3 regions of the Paenibacillus glucanolyticus genome follow, and region 2 is predicted to be linked to each of the others. Evidence: predicted binding sites of a transcription regulator. Region 2 holds the regulator's gene; each other region holds the start of a gene.
The links. Region 2 encodes LexA, which represses DNA repair genes until DNA is damaged. Its sites were predicted from a motif close to CGAACATATGTTCG; they were not measured.
Positions count from the first base shown of each region.

Region 1: WDY75_RS05830 (SPL family radical SAM protein) is a predicted target of LexA. The motif match lies at 4,243-4,256, and genes of this name have one in related genera.
Region 3: addB (helicase-exonuclease AddAB subunit AddB) is a predicted target of LexA. The motif match lies at 2,549-2,562, and genes of this name have one in related genera.

Region 1 is NZ_CP147845.1:1,215,695-1,223,263, reverse strand. It holds gene WDY75_RS05845 (Ku protein) at 350-1,279, shown strand; gene WDY75_RS05840 (DNA ligase) at 1,321-2,190, shown strand; gene ligD (non-homologous end-joining DNA ligase) at 2,196-3,113, shown strand; gene WDY75_RS05830 (SPL family radical SAM protein) at 3,096-4,184, opposite strand; gene WDY75_RS05825 (YitT family protein) at 4,407-5,324, opposite strand; gene cls (cardiolipin synthase) at 5,492-6,922, opposite strand; gene WDY75_RS05815 (M23 family metallopeptidase) at 7,197-7,569, shown strand, end outside.
Region 2 is NZ_CP147845.1:4,080,832-4,088,400, forward strand. It holds gene WDY75_RS19075 (hypothetical protein) at 3-527, opposite strand; gene WDY75_RS19080 (DUF896 domain-containing protein) at 688-894, opposite strand; gene WDY75_RS19085 (LysM peptidoglycan-binding domain-containing protein) at 1,094-1,465, opposite strand; gene lexA (transcriptional repressor LexA) at 1,641-2,267, shown strand; gene WDY75_RS19095 (hypothetical protein) at 2,340-3,158, opposite strand; gene WDY75_RS19100 (RNA polymerase sigma factor) at 3,151-3,690, opposite strand; gene WDY75_RS19105 (hypothetical protein) at 3,829-4,245, opposite strand; gene glnA (type I glutamate--ammonia ligase) at 4,392-5,720, opposite strand; gene WDY75_RS19115 (MerR family transcriptional regulator) at 5,784-6,194, opposite strand; gene WDY75_RS19120 (aminotransferase class I/II-fold pyridoxal phosphate-dependent enzyme) at 6,277-7,530, opposite strand.
Region 3 is NZ_CP147845.1:4,787,047-4,794,615, forward strand. It holds gene addB (helicase-exonuclease AddAB subunit AddB) at 1-2,361, opposite strand, end outside; gene WDY75_RS22570 (class I SAM-dependent rRNA methyltransferase) at 2,670-4,043, opposite strand; gene WDY75_RS22575 (Na/Pi cotransporter family protein) at 4,341-5,312, shown strand; gene WDY75_RS22580 (NUDIX hydrolase) at 5,309-5,764, opposite strand; gene mtaB (tRNA (N(6)-L-threonylcarbamoyladenosine(37)-C(2))-methylthiotransferase MtaB) at 5,852-7,195, opposite strand; gene WDY75_RS22590 (16S rRNA (uracil(1498)-N(3))-methyltransferase) at 7,198-7,569, opposite strand, start outside.

The DNA of each region.
Region 1 (7,569 bases), 2.9 Mb from region 2:
CAGAGTTCATCGTCAATATGCCTCAAAACAGTTCTAATTATGCAATCCGGGGCTATAACTCATACTAGAGTCTTTTTTTGGGCACACTAATAGAGGTAATTCAAAAAGTCATCTTTTGATCACGAAGCAGCACATGAAGCTTAATCGACATCGAATTTTGAATTCAGACGGGCCTTCCGGTGCTCACGTAGGTTTTGCCTACGCTCCGCTCCTCAGTCCCTACCTTCATCCAACCTTCTCGGTGCTGAAAACCTGACTTTTTGAAACACACCATTTATAGTCGGAGTAAATAGCGTTTACTACACCGTCATACTCAAACATATTAGAATTTGATAGGAGGTTTCATAGAATGCATACGGTATGGAAGGGCGCTATCAGCTTTGGTCTGGTGCATGTGCCTGTCAAGATGTTCTCGGCTACAGAAGACAAGGATATTTCTATGCGTTACATTCACAAGGAATGCGGCAGCCCGCTCTCTTACATTCGTAAATGCCCTGTATGTGAAGAGGAAGTGGCCTGGGAGGAGATTACGAAGGGGTACGAGTATGAGAAGGGCAAGTTCGTGCTCTTTGAAAAAGAGGAGCTGGATCAGCTCGCGGAACAGAACAGTAAAAACATTACCATTCTGGACTTTGTGGATTTGACCGAAATCGACCCGATTTACTTTCAAAAAACCTACTACCTCTCGCCGGACCAAGCCGGCGCCAATGCCTATCGGCTGCTGCTGGAAGCGATGAAGCAGTCTGGCAAGATCGGCATCGCCAAAATCGCCATCCGCTCGAAGAGCAGCCTTGCCGCGATTCGGGTGCTGGACGAATGTCTTTCGATTGAGACCATATTCTATCCCGATGAAATCCGCCCGATCTCCCAAGTACCGAACTTGCCTGAGAAAACCGAGGTCAATTCCAAGGAGCTGGATATGGCCAAACTGCTGATTGATCAGCTATCGACTCCCTTCGATCCTGAGAAATATACCGATGATTATCGAGAGCGTCTGCTGGATCTTATCAACAGCAAAGTATCCGGCGAAGAGATCAAGATAGCTCCTGCCCGTCAGGAGACCAATGTCGTCGATCTGATGGCTGCCCTTCAGGCCAGCATCGAAGCTGTGAAGCCGATCGGAACGGACCCCGGCACGAAACCGAAACCGCGTAAGTCCACCCGGAAAACCGCGGCCAAGGAGCCTGCCGCCAAGGTCAGCGGCGGTGAAGCGGATACGGATGCACCGAAGCCGAAGCGCCGGAGCACTAAATCCAAGAAATCCGATTCTGATTCCTGATCGGCATGGGACAGCTGCAGAATATGCTGCCTAAGGAGCCAATGGCCCCAATCTCGACGGAACAGATCACCACGGGTGAGGAGTGGGGATACCAATTGAAATGGGACGGCGTGCGAATTCTGGCCGGAGTAGACCCTAGCGGCGTATCCCTGTACTCCCGTAAGCTGTTGGATAAAACCTCCCTGTATCCCGAAGTCGTTCAGGCATTATCCGGGCTGAATGAACGGCGTCTTCTCCTGGATGGTGAGGTTGTCTACTTTCATCCGGAATTAGGTCGACCCGTGTTCCAGAAGGTTCTCCAGCGGGAGCGCTCGCGTGCCATCAGCACGCACGCTCCTCTGTTCACGTATGTCTTGTTCGACATTCTGGTGGACGGCGACCAGGACCTGCGCAAGCTTCCTTATCTTGAACGCCATCACCGGCTGAAGGAAGCCGTTTCCGCCACGCCGGGTCTGCTGATCGCAGATCTGTTTCTTGAGGGCGAGCATTTATGGAATTGGGCCGAGGAACGAGGCTGGGAAGGCATTGTAATGAAGCGCCTCAGCTCTCCATATCGCGAAGGCAAGAAGCATCGGGATTGGTACAAAAAGAAAATTGCCGTTAACATGAAAGCCACGGCTGTTGGACTCATCATGAGGGAGGGCCGCGTAGCCAGCCTGGTTATTGCCGATGACGAGGGCAGCTATATCGGCAGAGCATCCCTCGGGCTTAATGAACAGACCAAAAAAAAGCTGCTGCAGTATGCGGAAAGCCACCAGGCTGGGGCCGCTTGGCACGCACTCCATAATGACCTGAAAAAAGAACAGCTTGCCTGGCTCAGTCAGCCGCTGACGGTGCAGGTTACATTTCTCGAGTGGAGTCAGGACGGCATGATGCGCCATCCCAAACTTGTCTCGATTGAGGGGGTGTAAGCAGCATGGCCCGTACCGTCAAAGGAACCTTGAACATTGAAGGTCAGGAGATTCAAATTACCAATCCGGACAAACCGCTGTGGCCGGAGGTCGGCATTACCAAGGCCATGTATTTGCAAAAACTCGCAGCGATATCGCCTTTCCTGCTTCGATATTGCCAGGGAAGGCTGCTGACTACCATCCGATACCCGCATGGGGTGCAAGGCGAATCGTTCTATCAGAAAAATGCGCCGGAGCCGCTGCCTCCTTTTGTGCACACCTATGTGCATGAGAACATTAATTATGTGCTGCTGAATGGATTGCCCGAGCTGCTCTGGCTCGGGAATCTGGCTGCACTTGAGTTTCATCCGTCGCTGCATTTGGCAGGCAGCGATCAGCCCTGCGAATGGATGATTGATCTGGATCCGACCCTGCCAGAGGAACCCCGGATCATGGAGGCAACTGCAATCGTTGGCAATGTGCTGAACTCCTTGGGGCTGAACTCTGTGCCAAAAACCTCCGGCGCAACCGGGGTTCAGATCATCGTCTCGATTCCGGCAGGCGTAACTTTTGATGAGCTTCGCGCAGTCGGTCAATTCGTAGGCCAATATGTGACGGAGAAATTCCCTAAGCTGTTCACCATCGAGCGGCTTAAGAAAAATCGCGGCGATAAAATCTATTTCGATTATCTACAGCACTATAGCGGAAGAACCCTTGCTGCTCCTTATACACCTCGGGCGCGCAAGCTTGCGACCGTCTCTACCCCGCTGACCTGGGAAGAGGTCCATCGGGATGTTTCGCCTACAGAATTCCACCTGCTGAACATTGTAGAGCGACTGCAAGAAAAGGGGGATCTGCTGCAAGCATTGCCTCCGCAACCGATCGAAAATGTCATCCGTCACCTGTCATCCCAAGGAAAGAACGCGTCAAAAAGGAAAGGCTAGCTGCTCAATATCCGGCATCAGTTCCTCCCGGGAAACTGGCACAGCCGGTTGGGGCAGCTTTTTCGGCTTTGGAGATCCAGCCATGTCTGGCTGTGGCAGATGAAGATTATGACCCCCTTCGTCCGATATTTCGAATGGTTGAGAGAAGCCCGAATTCGTCCCATTCGCACCCGTGATGGCAGCAGGCTCCCGCTTGCTCTGACCGCTCAGATCATATTCGCTGAGCAGTCGGGCCGCCATCGACTTAAAAGCATGAACGTAGTGTTCTTCTGCATAGGCGCCTTGCCTATATAATTCGCGATAAGACTGAACCACATCGGGGAACTGGTTTTTAAGCGTCTCGATATACCATTTCTTCACATCGCGAGACAGCCTCAGCAATGAGATCATGGCAAAAGAAATGCCCCTCTCCTTCGACTGGGACAAAAGCTCCTTCAACTCTGATTCATCATCCGTCAGAAAAGGCAGCACGGGTGCAACAAACAGTCCTGTCGTTATGCCGGCTGCCGATAAAGCGCGCATCGCTTCAAGCCTGCCCCCTGGGTGCGGTGATGCAGGCTCCAGCTTCCGGATGATGTCCCCGTTCAGCGTATTCAAACTGATGTTGACCGACACATTCTCCATCCGGGTCAAAATGTCCATGTCCCTCAGCACGAGTGGAGAGCGCGTTGTAATGCTGGTAGAGATACGGTATTTGGCGAGCAGCTTCAAGCATTCCCGCGTGATTCCCTCTTTGCCCTCGATCGGCTGATACGGGTCCGTTGCCGTACCGATCGTAACCTGTCCAATGGATGTGCGCATCGCTTCAATATCATGATCAAACTTCCTCGCCGCGCTCAATAGCTGCTTCTCCAGTGCTTCGGCCGCATTTGCCTTCATAAAGATATGATGCTGGAATTCGTCCTCTGCCCCCATGCCGATAAACGATTGAAAAGCACGGGCATAACAAAAACTGCACCCATGTCCGCAGCCACGATACGGATTAATGGACCAATCGAAGGGCATCCTCTCTTCTTTCACCCTGTTTAATGTTTGTTTAGTGGTTATGCGTTCGTATTGCGTATGAGCCATTCCTCTTCCTCCCCTCGGATACTGCCATGATAAAGGTTGGGTATACCCTTAATTTTAACAAACATATGTTCCTATTATAAGTGGAACTTACTGGATTTACAAATAAAACTCCAGTTCACATCGTCAATAAAAAAACGTTAACTGAATTCTCATACTCGCTAAATAAAAAAAGTTCCACCCGCTGTTAAACAACACGGGTGAAACCTATATATCGGTATCATATTAATGGATTGCCTTCTTCTTAAAGCGACCGCCCTTCACATCATGGATGTTGCCGATGGCAACAAAGGCTTGGGAGTCCCAGTCTTCCACAATGGATTTCAGCTTCGCTTCCTCCAGGCGGGTAATTACAACAAAAATGACCTTCTTGCTATCGCCCGAGTAAGCACCCTCTCCATCCAGATAGGTAACGCCGCGTCCCAAACGCTGGGTCAATGCATCACCAATCTCCTTATGCTTGTCACTGATAATCCAAACCGATTTGGATTGATCAATACCTTCAATCGTAATATCAATCAGTTTAAACGCCAGGTAATAAGCAATGAGTGAATACATGGCATGATCCCATCCGAAAACAAAACCTGCACTGCCCAGAATAAACACATTGATGAACATCACGATTTCACCGACAGAGAACGGTGACTTCTTGTTGATCAGGATAGCCACGATTTCCGTTCCATCCAGGGAGCCACCGGATCGGATAACTAAGCCAACCCCAATACCGAGGAGAACGCCACCGAACACGGCCGCAAGCAGCGGATCGATCGTAAGCGGGTCGACTGGATGAAGGAAATAAGTGCCAATGGACATGACCAATACGGCGTATAGCGTGGATAGAGCAAACGTTTTTCCGATCTGTTTATATCCTATAAACAAAAACGGAAGGTTGAACAAGGTCAAGAATATCCCCAGCGGAATTTCTGTGATATGAGAAACCATAATGGATACCCCGGTAATTCCTCCGTCAATAATCTTGTTCGGCACCAGAAATATTTCGAGCCCTATTGCCATCAATACCGCACCGAAAGTTAAGAACACCAGACGGCGGAGAATCTTCAAAGTTGCTGAGCCTGCTTTGGGATTCTCCGGCTTCTGCTGCTCCGCTTTCACTTGTGCAAGAATCTTCACATCAATTGACATAAATCTCCCCCGTTCAACTTATGGAAACTAAGTTAATATATATTTATAAGTGGAACTTATATAAATATTCTATCATATAAATAAAAGCTGGACATCCAAATTTCAAAGTTCTTCCTCCTTTTTACTTGCTTTCTATTAAATATGACATTCGATGTAATATATTACAGTTATAGAAGTGGCGACAGCATGCGGCATAATATTTCCGCTGCTTTCTGCCATCTTCCCCGCTGCCGAAATGCCTCCGCATCAATAGGGCGGCTCTGTCTCAGGTCCTCCCTGAAGTCCGATACCAAGCGCTCTATGGGCTGCTGATCAAACAGCACGGCAGTCAGCTCAAAATTACAGAAGAAACTCCGCATATCCATATTTGCCGTACCTACCGAGCCCAGAAGCTCGTCTACGATCAATACCTTGGCATGAATAAAGCCTTTTTCATACTCATAGAAGGTAACTCCCGCTGCCAGCAGCTCTTCCACGTAAGACAAGCTTGCCATCTTGACCAGACGGGAATCGGCACGATCCGGAATAATGATCCGTACATCAACGCCGCTCACCGCAGCCGTCTTCAGCGCTTCATATATCCCCTCATCGGGAATGAAATACGGGGTTGTGATCCATATCCGTTCTTTGGCTACAGAAATCGCCCCAAAACACATCTCCTGGATGGCATTCCAGTTCATATCCGGTCCACTGCTCAGGATCTGGACTTGCTCATTTCCGGTGCATTCATGCTCCGGATACAGGCCAAAATCAGAAATGCGCTCGCCGGAGGCAAGCTTCCAATCGTGCAGAAATACATTTTGCAGAAAATAGACCGCGTCCCCTTTGACCTCCAGATGCGTATCCCGCCAAAAGCCCATTTTCGGGTACTCGCCCAGATAGTCATCCCCGACGTTGATCCCGCCAAGAAACCCGACCGTTCCATCCACAACAACGATTTTGCGGTGATTCCGGTAATTGATTCTGCGGCTGAACATCGAAACCATGGCAGGCAGAAAGAAATAGAACTCCACCCCCGATTCTTTGAACCGTTGAATGAACGTTCTCTTAAGCTTATAACTTCCCAATCCGTCGCAAACCAGACGTACCTTAACGCCTTCTTTTGCCTTGCGAATCATTACATCCTGAAACCGGGTACCAATCCGGTCGTGGCGAAAGATATAGAACTCCACATGAATGTGATCCTTGGCCTGCTCCATGGCATTCAGCATCGCATCGTATGTCTCTTCCCCATCCGTCAGCACCCGGCTCTGATTACAGCCTGTGATGGGACTCTCCGACAGATGATTGAGCAAATTAAACAAACGGTCATTGTGATGAAAGCCGGGATTGTTCATATCCTCTTTACGCTTAACAACGGCAGCTCGATCCCACAGATGCCCTCTGATTTCCTGGAATAGCCTGGAGCCCCGCTTACGAATCTTCAACCGCTTCTGATAATCCTGCGCCACAAAGAAATAGAGTACGAAGCCGATCAAGGGGAGGCAAAATAAAATAAACAGCCATGCCACAGCCTTGGACGGGTTTCGGAACTCAAGCAGCAGCACCGCGGCCATCTGCAAAATAAAGGTGATTAGTGCAAGCAGAAGCCACACCATATCGGCAGCCTCCTCACGATGAATAATAGTGGTTATTGAATAGAAATGACAATGCACTGGAATGCGAGACCTGCAAAATAACTACACTACATCATTGACCAATTCCTTATGTATTTATTCAATTACCCAATCTGGCACCATAGTGAATAAGTTCTCTTATCTCATCATTTTTGACATAGTTTTCGAAAGAATAGAATACATACTAGATAAGGGGCTGGCCAAGTCTAGCGGATAGCCATTAAGATCCATTCATTATGTAGGGAAGGGAGATGCCATGAAAACCGCACACCGTAAACAACGCTTAACCCTGCTGGTGCTTCGGGATGCCCAGCATTCAGTCAGACAGATCCAGCTGTCCAGACCTCTGATGATAGCGGTGCCTGCGGCCGCTATTTTGTCAATCGCCGGATTGATTGTTTCCTTGCAGATCCAATCAGCCCAAACGATCATGGGGCTGGAGAAGCAGTTAACCCTGAAAAGCCTGGAAGCCATCAAGATGGAAGTAACGGTCACAGACAAGGATGAAGCCATCGAACGCCTCAATAAAGCCATCATTCAGCTATCGGGCGAAGCAGAGCAAACGAAGGTCCAGATGGAACGCGTGCAGCAGCTGGAACAGGAACTTCAGCAGTTCATTCAGAAGCACG
Region 2 (7,569 bases):
GATTAGTCATGCTCCACTGGAATTTGATGAGTTTTGGCAAACTCCTCCAGCCTCTCGCCCATCGCTTTGGTATCATAAAGATTCATCATGCGTGAGAACACCCAATTGCCCGCTTTCCCTTTGCCCTGGATAACCACGGAACCCGAAGCAATTTTGATCTTCTCGATGTCAGATACAGCCAAACGGCGTTCCCGGTTGAATTTCATCGTGGATACAGAGGCACGCTCTATCTTCAAATAAGGCTTACGCAAGAAAATCATAAGCGCCAATAGAATATACAAACTGACACCCACCCAGTTCAACACATCATTGCTTCCTCCTGTTGCCCCAGACGTTGCAGTGCCCAGAAGGGCGTACAGCCCGGCAAGCGCAACGAGCACTAACGGCAGAACGTATTTACGTCCTTTAAACACATCACTCTTATCGGAGATGGTGGAACCTTGGTACGAGGACAGCCCTTGCTTCTTACGCTGCTTGTTGAGTTGTGACATATTCTTGTTGACTTTTCTTTCCCATGATCGTGACATATGGTTCCCCCTGGACTCAATTTCAATATGATTTAAACCATATAAACTTGGGAAACCGTGTTCAATTCTCTACAAATGAACCGGCATCCCAAATGTTATAATTCTATCCTTCTATCTGCCCATTAATTCTCTGATCAGATCATGAGACAGTTTTCATAGACTACTGCTTTAATCGTGGGCCGCCTTTTTCTTCATTTTCATCTACCCATTCAATCGATTCAAGCTGTTGTCTAAAGTTACTACGAATATTGTTAAGGTATATTTCCCGAAGCTCAGCCCGTTCCTTCTGCTCTTCTTCGGTCAACCCTTCACTCTTCTGTTTTCTTGCTAATACATTAATGCGTTCCACCAAAGTATCAATATCCATGCCTTCTCCTCCAATTCCAATATCATTTATAACTTAAACATGTGAAAAAGAGCTTGTCAAGGAAACCGCACCCTTGCAAACTCTCATTAAGAATAAATATGAATGTATGATCAGTATGAATGGGTTCTCCCCATCATTAACAATAGAGTATTAGTAATTAGAAATACACAATACGCGTTAGAATGGATTGCTCATTACATTACCACACCGGTAATGATAACACCTCTCCTGCCTGTATGTCAGGACCTTTCAAACCGTTCGTTCTTCTAATACTATCAATATATACGCGCGTATCCATATCAGCTGGTTTATGAAGGGAAGCGATACGCCATAAACTATCGCCGGATTGAACAATGACCAACTTCTCACCTGTCGGCTTCTCCATTCCCCCGGCAAAAACGGAATAGGCCCCCGTCCAAAAGGATGCAACAATCAGCAGAATGAATAGAAGTTTAATTAAGGGGATGGAAGTCATTCTGGATTTCAATTGATAGACCCAAGTCACCGAAGACTTCTCCGTTCGCACAGGAACGTTCTCATAAATACTACGGTATGTACTGTATTTCAACATGGAATCATCATCTCCCAAACAAGTGTTCTCTTATGAATTCATAATAACACGAACATTTGTTTGATACAATACCTAAAAGAACATTTGTTCTATCTTTTTTTAGAACTTATGTTTGTACGAACGGAAGTTCTATGTTATAATTTTCCCAAACGTTACTAAATGGGGTTGATACGGCATGTCGAAAATATCCAGCCGCCAGCTGGCGATCTTAGAGTTTATCCGCAACGAAGTTCGTAGCAAGGGTTACCCGCCTTCTGTCCGGGAAATCGGCGAGGCTGTAGGACTAGCTTCCAGTTCAACGGTCCATGGGCATCTAGACCGATTGGAGAAGAAAGGCCTGATCCGCCGTGACCCTACGAAGCCAAGAGCGATCGAACTGCTTGGCCAAGAAGAATCCGATAGCGCTAATCTGTTTACCCACACCATTGCCAGAGTGCCTGTTGTCGGTAAAGTCACTGCAGGCGTACCTATTACCGCCATGGAGAACATCGAGGATTACTTCCCTCTCCCTCAGCATTATGTAGGCGACGATAAGGTATTCATGTTATCTGTTGTTGGTGACAGCATGATTGAAGCTGGCATACATAGCGGTGACTATGTCATTGTTCGCCAGCAGCAAACTGCAGACAATGGGGACATTGTAGTAGCGATGACAGAGGAAGACGAAGCAACCGTAAAGACCTTCTACAAAGAGAAGGACCACGTTCGCTTGCAGCCGGAGAATCCTACTTACGAGCCCCTGCGCCTGAATCATGTAACCATTCTCGGCAAAGTCATCGGTCTCTTTAGGGATGTACACTAACTTCATATATCAATGAACAAGAGGTTACCTCCTTAGTTGGATGGTAACCTCTTGTGCTACGTTATTTAATCCTTAAGATTTCCGGTCCTTGCGCAAGACCATCACCATGGCATTTTGCCTAAGATCTAATTGATACATTCTCTCAGCCATATTATATTCAGGCGAGCCTTCCCCGCCTGGACCCTCCGTAGACTTCAGAACAAGCTTATTATCTTTCACCGTAGGTGTAGTGCCCGGTCTGTAATAGGACGTGCTGGCTCTAGAAAACTCCTCCTCAAATTGCAGCTGCACCGCCTTACCACTCCCATGCTCCACCGCAAATGCATAGATTTGTATTCCGTGACAGTCCTTATATTGCGGGGCGAGTATGAACACATCCGCTTCCTGAAAAGGCAATCGAATCATCTGAAGAGCAGCGGAAGTTGGTTGTATGAAGGTGAGATCCTCAAGGACAACCACATCCTCCGAGGTCCCCTCTGCCGCGTACTTCACTTTGTAATCCCCTTTAAACGACAGATCCGTTTCGAGTCCGAAACAGCTGGGAGCTCCTAATTCCGTTATCTCTTCCTTATCGATGGCAACTACCTGTAACGTTCCTTCATCCGTTGTACCTTCTGCGCGAATCGTCTCCGTCACAGATGGGGATGGTCCCCCCCCTGCCGTATGCTGTTGTACCGTACGTTCCCCCCAAGGAAACTGAATCAATAGCAGTAGAGTGACAAACAATAGCACGCCAGTCATACCAACACGTAAATATGGACGACGCTTTGATCTATGGCTACCTTGGGTCAGTGACACCTGTACCTTATTTTTCATCTCGGCGGTAAATGGTTCATTTTGAAAAGGACCTTGTTGCGCTCGCTCGTACCAATCAGGCTTTTCCTCATTCATAACCAGAATTCTCCTTTAACATGTTCTGCACTTTTTTTCTCGCCCGATACAGCCTGGATTTAACCGTACCAGTCGCTACGTTTAGAAGCTCCGCTATCTGAGTGATCGGCATTTCGTAGTAAAGATCTAGAACCAGCACCTCCCTGAACTTTCTTGGCAGACTCATAATCATCCTCCATATCTCATCCGTATACTGACTTTCCATATATTCCGCTTCAGCTGACCGGCTCTGGTCATCCAGACGCGGCTTGTCCTGCAAGGTCACTTTCCGCAAGAAAAAAGCCTGTTTGTGCCGGAACGCCGTATGTCTTGTAATCGTAAGCAGCCATGTCTTTAACGTCGACTGCCCACGAAACGTATGTATTCCATAATAGGCCTTAATAAAAACCTCTTGGGCAATGTCATCAGCAAGAGCATGTTGCTTGGTCAAAAAATAGGCGTAATTCCATATATCATTTCCATACTGGTTCATCATTTCATTCAAGGTTTGTGTATCCATCTTCGACATTTGTGTTACGTATTCAAGCTCCAACCGATTCACCTCATCTAATTAGAGTCATTGAAGCGAGTAAAAGTTCCCTAATTTTGATAAATAAAAAAGGCATCTTCCCCCACATGGAGTAGATCCCCTTCATTCCCGGTTAATGTTATCTGGTTTCTAAAGATTATGTTACTCAGTCGTTAAAGGAGCCTGGTCCCAATCCAATTTAAATTCAGAACCAAATCTTCTTACGGATTCTATATCAGCAGTAAGATTAAAATCCTGCTCAGATCCGTAAAAACCCAATTGATAACTTCCTGCCGTATCTGTTTCTTTCCAATCCAATTGATATAAATGTTTTTCAAAAGACATAAATAAACCATTAAGACTAAATGAATTAAGCCTATCAAGAGGAAATTCCGTCGTAACTCTAATATAATTTCGAATCGTCAGGTTGGTCCAACCAAAATTCAAATCATAAATTAAATGATCCGCTTTAAAAAACTTGAAATGGATCTGGCATCCTTCATTCTCACCAGGTATTCGTGATATAAAACGGAATTCAACCCGAGTTCCCTCTTCATGGAGGTCCCTAAGTACGGCCATTTATAATCTCCTCTACGGTTATTCCTTTGATTTCGGGTAATGTTATTGTAATCAAGCGTAGTTGGAATGACAAGTCGGCGCTGCCACACCTACACCGACTTAAACAAAAAAATCCCCACTGCCATATAGCAGCGGGGATTCCTCTATTAATACATCGTAATGTACTGATCGCGTTCCCATTGGTGAACTTGTGTTCTATACATGTCCCATTCGATTTCCTTCAGCTCATAGAAATGCGCCAGCGCATGATCGCCGAGTGCGTCGGAAATAACTTCGCTGCGAATCAATTCGTTGAGCGCTTCCTTCAGGTTTGCCGGCAAGCTTGGGATACCTTCCTCGATGCGCTCTTCTTCCGTCATCACATAGATGTTACGGTCAATTGGAGCCGGGAGGGACAATTCGCGTTTAACGCCATCCAAACCTGCTTTTAGCATTACAGCAAGAGCGAGGTATGGGTTAGCTGCTGGATCCGGGTTACGCACTTCGATACGTGTGCTGAGGCCACGGGATGCAGGAATGCGGATCATCGGGCTGCGGTTGCTTGCAGACCACGCTACGTAGCAGGGTGCTTCGTAACCAGGCACGAGACGCTTGTACGAGTTAACCGTAGGGTTCGTAATCGCAGCAAATGCGCGTGCATGCTTAAGAATACCCGCCATGTAGTTACGAGCGGTTACGCTCAAGCCAAGCTCATCACTCTCATCAACAAACGCGTTCTCGTTGCCTTTGAAGAGCGATTGGTTGCAGTGCATACCAGAGCCGTTCACGCCAAAGAGTGGTTTCGGCATAAAGGTAGCAATCAGACCATGCTGACGAGCAATCGTCTTAACTACCAATTTGAAGGTTTGGATCTGATCGGCTGCTTTGATAGCACTCGCATATTTAAAGTCAATTTCGTGTTGGCCAGGAGCCACCTCATGGTGAGATGCTTCGATCTCAAAACCCATCTCTTCAAGCGTCAACACGATATCGCGGCGGCAATTCTCGCCAAGGTCCGTTGGTGCCAGGTCAAAGTATCCGCCTTGGTCATTAAGCTCCATGGTTGGGTTGCCTTTTTCATCAGTCTTGAACAGGAAGAATTCCGGTTCTGGACCTACATTCATGGAAGTGAAACCCATCTCTTCGGCTTCTTCCAAAGCTCTCTTCAGAATACCGCGCGGATCTCCGGCAAATGGAGTGCCGTCAGGCATATAGATATCGCAGATCAAACGCGCAACACGATCCTCGGATACCCATGGGAAAATCATAAAAGTATCGAGGTCCGGATACAGATACATATCGGATTCTTCAATACGTACATAACCTTCGATGGAAGAACCATCAAACATCATTTTATTATCAAGTGCTTTTGGCAGCTGGCTTACAGGAATTTCAACGTTTTTGATCGTTCCAAGCAAATCTGTAAATTGCAAGCGGATAAATCGAACATTTTCTTCTTGTGCAATGCGTAGAATGTCCTCTCTGGTATAACTCACTTTATCCTCTCCTTTTTAAATAAAAACTAGTAATGTGAATGAAGAATTACAGCATGGCAATCCTTATTTATTAAAAAACCGGGATAATTCCCCTTGAATCAATGAAACCTGACCCGGTCTTTTAGCGGTAATCAATTCCTGCTTCAGCAAACGACGCAGCTGCGACTCTGACATCTCACGGCGTCTGTTCTCCGTATCAGGAGTAATGACGGTAGCCTCTTCAGACTCTTTTGTGACAGGGTTCATAACTTGCTTAATGCCAGCGATGTTAACACCTTTCTCAATCAAAGCCTTAATCTCTAGCAGTCGCTCCACATCATTGAAGGAAAACAGGCGTTGGTTGCCCGATGTGCGGGCAGGGACAATTAAATTATGCTGCTCATAATAGCGTATCTGTCTGGCAGATAGATCCGTAAGCTTCATAACGATGCCTATCGGAAATAACGCCATATTCCTCCGAATCTCATCACCCATATCTCATCAACCTTCCAAGTGGTCTATTCTGATCCTATTGTACATTTCCTGATCAGCTACGTCAACCGCATGTAAGGATAACTCACAATAGTTTACGATCTTTCATACTTTGAAGGGCCATAAGTACCCCATATTTAACATGAGAGTACGTCAGACCCCCTTGCATATAACCAATGTATGGAGATCGGATAGGAGCATCTGCCGATAATTCAAGGCTTCCTCCCTGAATGAACGTGCCTGCAGCCATGATTACCGGGTGCTCATATCCAGGCATATCCCAAGGCTCAGGCACCACATGACTGTCTACTGCCGCTGCCCGCTGAATCCCTTGAACAAAAGCGATCAAGTGATCCGGTCCGGTAAAAGAAACGGCCTGGATCAAATCCGTGCGTTCGTCCTGCCAGCCCGGCTTGGTTGTATATCCTACGGCCTCAAACATCGCAGCAGCATATACACTGCCCTTGACCGCTTGTCCCACCGTAGAAGGTGCGAGGAATAACCCCTGGTAAATTCCCCTCGTCGTGCCTAGCATAGCTCCCACCTCACGCCCGATTCCCGGAGCGGTAAGCCGATAGGCTGCCATATCCACATAGGCTGCCTTGCCGCAGATGTAACCACCGGTTTCGGCAATGCCGCCGCCCGGGTTTTTGATGAGAGAACCTGCCATCAGGTCAACGCCAACTTCGGTAGGCTCCAATTGCTCCGTAAACTCGCCATAGCAGTTATCTACGAAAATAATCAAATCCTCGCGAATGGAGCGGATACGGGCAACCATTTCACCAATCTGAGCGACCGTAAAGGAAGAGCGCCAATCATATCCGCGGGAACGCTGGATACCGATGACTTTCGTTGTTGGCGTGATCATCATCTCCACCTGATTCCAATCAATCTCACCTTGTTCTGTTAGCGCAATCTCATGATAACCGATGCCAAAATCCCGAAGGGAACCCGTGCCGTCTCCAGGCTCGCCGATGACTTTATGAAGAGTGTCATACGGACGTCCGGAAATGTACAGCAGCTCATCTCCTGGTCTTAAAACGCCAAACAGCGCCGTCGAAATCGTATGCGTCCCGGAAGCAAAATGAGGACGCACCAGGGCCGATTCGGCCCCGAATACGTCTGCATATACTTCATCCAGCACTTCCCGCCCGCGATCATTGTATGCATAGCCGGTGGAAGCCGCGAAGTGAAAATCACTTACCTGATGCTTCTGGAAGGCATCGATCACCTTCCACTGATTGAAGTCCACGATCGCGTCAATCTCGCGCAAGCGCTGTCCTATTTTTGCTTCCATCTCATTGCTTAATTCAAGTATATCCTGCGAAAATCTTGCCATGACAAACCGCTCTCTCCTCTATTACACATGATGTCTCAC
Region 3 (7,569 bases), 710 kb from region 2:
CTTAAGAGGCTGCGCTTCATTCCGATAGGACAATGAAGAGAGCATCGATTCCAGACGCGGCCGAAATTCCGGCTTCTGAGCAAACCAATTGTACATATGCCACCAAATGTGCGGAATGTCCTCTCCATTCCTCCAGTCGCGAAGCCTTCCCGTTAAATACGCAAGCGTCTTGTGCGGACGGGCCGCATATCGCTCCTGTTCGGGAACCGATTGCCCGGCATGCGGCCTTGGATACAGGGGTGTCTCGTCGATCTGGAACATCAGCTTCAGATGACGGATCACCTCGGAAGGCAATAACGTCTTGCCTTCATCAACTGCAGCAGGATAGCTGACCCACAGCTGCTCGCTGGCTGAAGTAAGCGCGTTGTAGATCAGGAAGCGCTCATCCAGCAGTCTGCGGGATATACTCGGGGCAAGCTCCAACCCGCGATCTTCGAGATGGAGCCGCTCCGGCTCTGTCAAAATGCCGTCATCCTGAAACTGGGCTGGAAGAACGCCATCGTTAATGCCGAGCAGAAAAGCATACTTCACCCCGCCCGTTCGTGTCCGGTCCATGCTTCCGATAAGCACCTGATCCAGAGAGGGTGGTACAAGGGCCATCTTCATTTCAGTGAGACCCGTATCCAGCACCCCTGTAAACAATTCCGTGCTCAGCTTCTCTGCACCCATCATCTCCACAATCTGGTCAAGCAGGTCAAGCACGGCTCCCCATACCTGGCGATGCTCCCTGGCTTCCTCTGGACGTCCTGCGTCCAACGCGGCCCGGCTGAGCAGCTCCAGCTTCTCAGGTACATCGCACTCCTCCAGAAGGCGATAAACTGCCGTACTCTGATCCATGGCGGTCGCAGCCTTTTTCATCCGTTTCTCGAACGCATGAAGCGGCTCTGCGATGACCCTTCTTGCGTATTCAATAGCCTGCATGCTGTCGAGATTGAGCACCTCGTTTTCTCCATCCTCTAGAGAGAGACTTGGAATCCCCTTCCACGGACGGCCATCCGTCCAGCGGTAACCATGAATCCCGGAAGCGAGCACATGATTCTCCAACCGGTCCATATCCTCCCGGTTCAGGGAGCCGTCCAGCGGAAGCAGCAAATCCGTCTTCACGCAGCGGAACACATCCTCATAACGCCATCTTCGCCCAATGACATCCAGAGCCGAGCGAATGAATTCAACTAACGGATGGTGCAGTTCGCTCCGCTTCTGATCCAGAAAATAAGGAATATCGTATTCCTTGAATAACGGGCCTACCAGATGCTCATAATCTCCCATATTCCGGACGAATACCGCCATCTCCCGGAATCTCGCTCCTTCCTCCTGCGCCAAGCGCAGCATCTCTCGAAGTGCCCCTTCGATTTCGGCCCGGCGATGGCTGGCAGCATGAAGAAGCAGCCCTTCTCTGCGGCCGTTCTCCTTGTCCTCATGATTCCCGTCTCCATAAGCTCCCGTCCAGCGCTTCTTCCGGTCATAACCGCGCTCAAGATGCGCCAGCACTGGGGAATCCTGAAACCTCGGCGGCACTTCAGGATGCAGCATATGGTGTTCCGCATCCATTCCCAACTCATCGGCAATTCCTTTCAGCTTTATGTACGTCACCGCGGTAGGATGAAACAAATCCAGCTCATGTGGAACAGCCCCATCCATATAAGGTTTGTCGAGTGTCAGAGCTATCGTGACGTGATTGGCATGATGGATAAGCTCCCCGAGCACCCGATACTCCTGCGGGGTAAAGCCATGGAAGCCATCGATCCAGATGTCGGCACGCTTGATGTATTCTGAGTCCGCCACGCCCTCCGCCAGTGAGGCGAGTGTGTCTTCCTCATCCGTGTACAGCCGCGATATCTCGAGTTCGAAATCACGGAATACAGTTACGATATCTTCCAGCTTTCGGCGAAGCATCGGAGAATTTCCGGAGCCCGACATCATCTGGCTCAGCTGCTCCTCCACACAGGAAGCGTCAATGCAGTATCGCTTCATTTCCGTGTACAACTCACTCAGCTTACCGACAAAACCGAGCTGCTCGCCTGAGGCGCCGAATAGCTGCAGTTCTTCTTTGCGCCTCCGCAAAATTTTATACATCAGCATGCGTTTTCCTTCTTCACTGATCGCCACTTTCGCTGCTCCGCCAGTCTCCTGCATGACCCGGTAGGCCAATCGGCGGAAACTGAGCACTTGCGCACGCATCATGCCCCGTATGCCTCCCGCATTCACGAGTGCGTGTTCGGCTTCATAGGACCCCTGCTCCGGAACGATCAGGATCATCGGATTCCCCCTGGGATCCCGCTCCAGTCGATCCATCATCTCTTGACGGATCAATGTGCTCTTGCCGCTGCCTGACCTTCCGATCACAAATTGAACGCTCATGCTATGCCCCCTCCCACAGTGTCTGCCAAAGGGTACTCCTTCACCTGAGAACACGATATCGTTCCGATGAAATCATACCCTTGAATCTATGATTTATTTGACCAAAAAGGATGTAAAATCCATTGTAATTGTTAGCACTCTATCAAAAAAGATGCTGATTACTAGTATAACATAAGTGCGGTTTGATGGAACATACGTTTGGATTTCATTGCCATTCCAATATATTGTGTGCATAAGAAAAAGGACCTCCCCTCATGGTTTACCCACCACTTGGAAGATCCTTCTTATCCATACGATTCGGCAGCGCTCTATAGTCTTGATTTGCTGCGCACTTCAAACACAGCGAATTTCAAATAATGCCCCTCGTCCACCCCAAGGATTTGAGGGTGATCTTTACCAGCGGCACGCCATTCCACCAATCTCAGAATTTTGCCTGCATCTTGGGCCGCATCCTGGATCGTATCCAGGAACAAATCCGGCCGCATATGGTACGAGCAGCTAGCCGTAACCAAATAACCGCCCTCGTTCACCAGTTTCATGCCATGCAAATTGATGTCCTTGTATCCGCGGCAAGCCCCTTTGACGGCTGACTTGGTTTTGGCAAATGCCGGTGGATCCAGAATTACCACATCCCAGGAACGGCCGCCTCCTGCTGTCAGGGGTTTGGAGGTGTCTACCTTCTGATCCCCTTTGGCCCGCTGTTCACGTTCATCCAGTCCTTTTACCTGGTTCCGCAAATATTGGAAGGCATCATCCACAACGAACTCCACCCGATCCTGAAATCCGTTCAGTTCGACATTCTCTCTGGCACTGTCTATTGCATGCTCCGAAATATCGAGGCAGGTAACTTTCTTGGCGCCATATTGGCAAGCATGCAGGGTGAAGCTGCCCGTATGGGAAAAGCATTCAAGCACCGTGGCTCCGTCCCAATATGGAAAAGTAACTTCTTTTCCACTCTTGTTCACAGGCACCTTCTTCAGCTCACCACCCGATTCCACTGCTTGAAGCGCAATTCCGCTGCGGCTTCCCCAGCCAGTCATTAACGGTTTAATGGAAGCCCGATTCTCACGCTGGTCAAAGAAATATCCCGTCTTCTGTCCCTCTTCGATATCAACCTTAATCTTGAGGCCGTTCTCCGTCACGGTTACGTGGCGCGGACACTCTCCGTAGAGGACCCCTTTGCGCAGCTCAAGTCCCTCCAGCTCACGAACGGATACGTCGCTCCGCTCATAGATCCCTTTTGGCTGCATAACCTCAACCAGCGCACTCACAATCTCTTCACGGCAGCGATCCATACCCAGCGTCAGCAGCTGCACAACCAGCACGTCAGCGAAACGGTCTACAATCAAACCGGGTAAAAAATCGGCTTCTCCGTATACCAGCCGGTAGGCGTTCTCTTCCCCGATAAACCGTTCCCGGTGCTTCAGGCACTCCTGAAAACGGGCGGCAAAAAAAGCCCGATCCATCAACTCAACCGGCTCGTAGGAAACGGTGCGTACCGTGATTTGAGACTGCGGATTGTAATAACCCGAGGCAAGAAACCGCCCTTGGTGGTTTAACACAGAAACCAGATCCCCCGGTTTCGGCTCTCCCTCAACTGAGGCAATCTCGCTTTTATAAACCCAGGGATGCCCCTGCTCCAATCTCTTTTTTCGACTGCGCTCCAAAATAACCGATGGCACTGTATGTTCACTCCTTAAGTTATCCCCTGCGCCATATCTATAGGCATGCATGTCCGCCAGGGGTCATATACGTAATAAGAAAAGCGTCTACCGACGTGTTTTTTGCGTAAGACAGACAGCGTGTAAAGGATGTTTTTCTTGCGATTATCGAATTCGCTCAGCTTCGGTGAACTGTTATAAATTCCATAATCTTAAGAAAAGCACCGATGGAGGTCTTACCGAAGAGATCCGGTCAAATCCTTCCGCCGCGGCCGACGTTATTATCTCACACTTTATTCCTCAGAAAAGGAGAACATCATGCTATCCTCACTCTGGTTTCCCATCTGTTATGGTCTTGTTCTGTTCCTGTTCGGTATGAAGGTCATGGAGGTTGCCCTCCAGCGCTGGGCCGGTCCCCTGTTGCATAAGTGGCTCCACCAAGCGACATCCACACCCATCAAGGGCATGATCGCCAGCACTGCGGTAACAGCACTGCTCCAGAGCAGCACCGCTGTAACCGTACTAGCGATAGGATTCGCGAATGCCGGCCTGTTGAGTTTTGCCGGAACCCTGGGCATCATTCTAGGCACCAACATCGGCACAACGGTTACCACGGAGCTCATCAGTCTTCAAATCGGACAGGCAGCCATGCCCCTCCTTGTCCTCTCCCTGATGTTATGGATTGGAGCTGTACTCGTCAGCGAACACGTACCTTCCAGCTATGACAAATTAAAAGAGAAGCTGATCCGCAGTCAGTTTCTCTGCTTGGCGGTTGCCGGATTCTCGCTTGTGCTGCTCGCCATTCAATTCATGCAATCCATCGGCCCCACCCTTCAAAGCCTTGGCGTGTTCCAATGGTTTCTCGACCATGCTTCGCGAAGCGTCCTCTGGGGCATTGCCGCCGGAACGCTGCTGACCGCGCTCATGCACAGCAGCGCTGCAGTCATCGCCATGGCAATGGGCCTTGCAGCAAGCGGAGCACTGCCTCCCGAGATTGGCGTCGCCATCGTGCTGGGCTCTAATGTGGGGACCTGCGTGACAGCTTTAATAGCTGCGCTTGGCAGCACCCGGGCCGGACGATTTGTGGCTTGGTCCCACATGGGTCTCAATATCGGCGGGGTTCTTCTCTTTACGCCCTTGATTGCAGGTTTAACGATGGTATCGGGCTGGTTTGCCGCAGACCCGGCTGGTCAGATCGCCCATGCACAAACCTTGTTTAATGTCGTTTGCTCTCTTATCGCGCTTCCGCTGTGCTATCTGCCATTCTGGAACAAACGGGCTCAGACCTAAATCTGAATATCTTCGTCTACAGGAATGCTGATATCAAGCAGCGTAAGCGCTTTGCGCAGGATAACATCATTATTGTTGTAACCGTTACTGCGCTGCTTCCTCCATGCGGTAAGAGGCTCAAACCAATCCACCCCGTTAATTTCCTCGACCTGGGGTTTCAAAACACCCTTTTCTGCCTTTACCAGGTAGTAGTGAACTTCCTTGTCCACCTGGCCTAATTCGGGATGATGGTATTTATATGCAATGATGTCCACTGGAGAGGTGATGGATCCGACTATACCTGTCTCCTCGCATATTTCTCGGAGTGCCGTCTGCTCGACGGTTTCACCTGCTTCCATCTTGCCTTTGGGAAGCGAGGTTTTTCCGTAACGGTCCAATATGAGCTGGATCTGAAGCGCCCCTTCATAATGACGGTATACAACACCGCCTGCGGAAATTTGTGTATATGTCATGTCCTGTTCCTCCTTCATGTACAACAAGGATTCCACTTCCAAATGGCTAGGAAATGAAATCCTTGTCTGGTATGGCCGCTATTGGAATTACTGGGCAGCTGCCTTAAGTCCATGATCCATGACGCTGAGGAGTTCGCCCTCGCATTCATTTACACCGGCTTTGGTCACTTTTACGCGGCACAATTTGCCTTCGAGATCAGACGAGCCATTGAATATGAGCTGGAGGTAGTTATCGCTGTAACCCTGCATCTTTCCGCCTTTGGGAGCACCCTTGTATTCCCGCTCCGGTATCACGTCCAGAATCTTGCCTACAAACTGCTCCGCATAAGCAAGCTGCAGCTGCTCCGACAAGTCGATCAGATCATGGACACGGGCGTTCTTCACTTCCTCGTCCACCTGATCCTCCATACGTGCTGCCGGCGTACCGGTACGCTTGGAATAAGGGAACACGTGCATCTCGGAGAATTGAATGGCCTTCATCAGATCATAGCCGTTGCGGAACATCTCATCCGTTTCTCCTGGAAATCCAACGATGACGTCGGTGGTAATGCCGACATCCGGCATCGCTTGGCGGATCAAGCCCATCTTGTTATAGAACTCTTCCGTCGTATATTTACGGCGCATCCGTTTCAGCACCGTATCATCTCCAGCTTGCAGCGGAATATGGAGGTGACGGCACATTTTACTGGAACGGTTCAGAACGTCCAGCATCTTCTCGTCGATCTGGCTCGCTTCAATGGAGCTGATGCGAATGCGTTCCAGACCGTCAACCCGGTCAAGGTCCCACAACAGGTCGGACAATCGGTATTCCTCGAGATCGTCGCCGTATCCGCCCGTGTGAATACCGGTCAACACGATTTCTTTATATCCTGCCCCTACCAGCTGATGAGCTTGCTGGATAATGCTCTTCGGATCCCGGCTCCGCGACAGTCCGCGGGACCAAGGAATAATGCAGAACGTACAGAAGTTGTTGCATCCGTCCTGAATTTTCAGGAATGCACGTGTACGCTCGGCAAAATCCGGAACGTCCATCTCCTCGAACACTCTGGTCTTCATAATATTACGCACCGCATTAATCGGCTGGCGCGTTTTTTCAATATCCTGAATGAAATCCATGATTTTATCGCGATCCTGGTTTCCGATTACAAGATCCACGCCTGGAATATCCAAAATCTCGGCAGGCGAGGTTTGGGCATAACAGCCCGTTACAGCCACGATGGCTTCAGGATTGCGGCGAACCGCGCGTCTGATCATTTGACGGCTCTTTTTATCCCCTGTATTGGTAACGTGGCAAGTGTTAATCAAATAAACATCAGCGGTTTGTTCGAAGTCCACCTGGTCGTAGCCTTCATTTTTGAAGTATTGCCAGATGGCCTCGGTATCGTAAAAATTGACTTTGCAACCCAACGTATAAAACGCTACGGATGGCATGTTCAAACGCCCCCCATTTCTCCAGATTCGTATAGTGCGCAGGCAAGCGCGGTCATGCCGGCAGTCTCGCAGCGGAGAATCCGCCTTCCCAGTCCGACGGACACGGCTCCCGCATCCTCGGCAGCCCGGCATTCCTCTTCCGTAAATCCGCCCTCAGGCCCAACGACCAGCAGCAAGCAGGCTTGGGAGCCGGACTCCGGCAGCGCCTGCTCTACAAATGGCTTGAGCACGTCCCTTAACTGGGAACCATGCTCTTTCTCATAACAAAAACAAACAGCATCATAGCTGGAAAACGCTGCAAGCAGATTCCTCCACGATAAAGGCTGTTCAACAGACGGTACCCGGTTACGATGAGCCTGTTCAGCAGCCTCCTT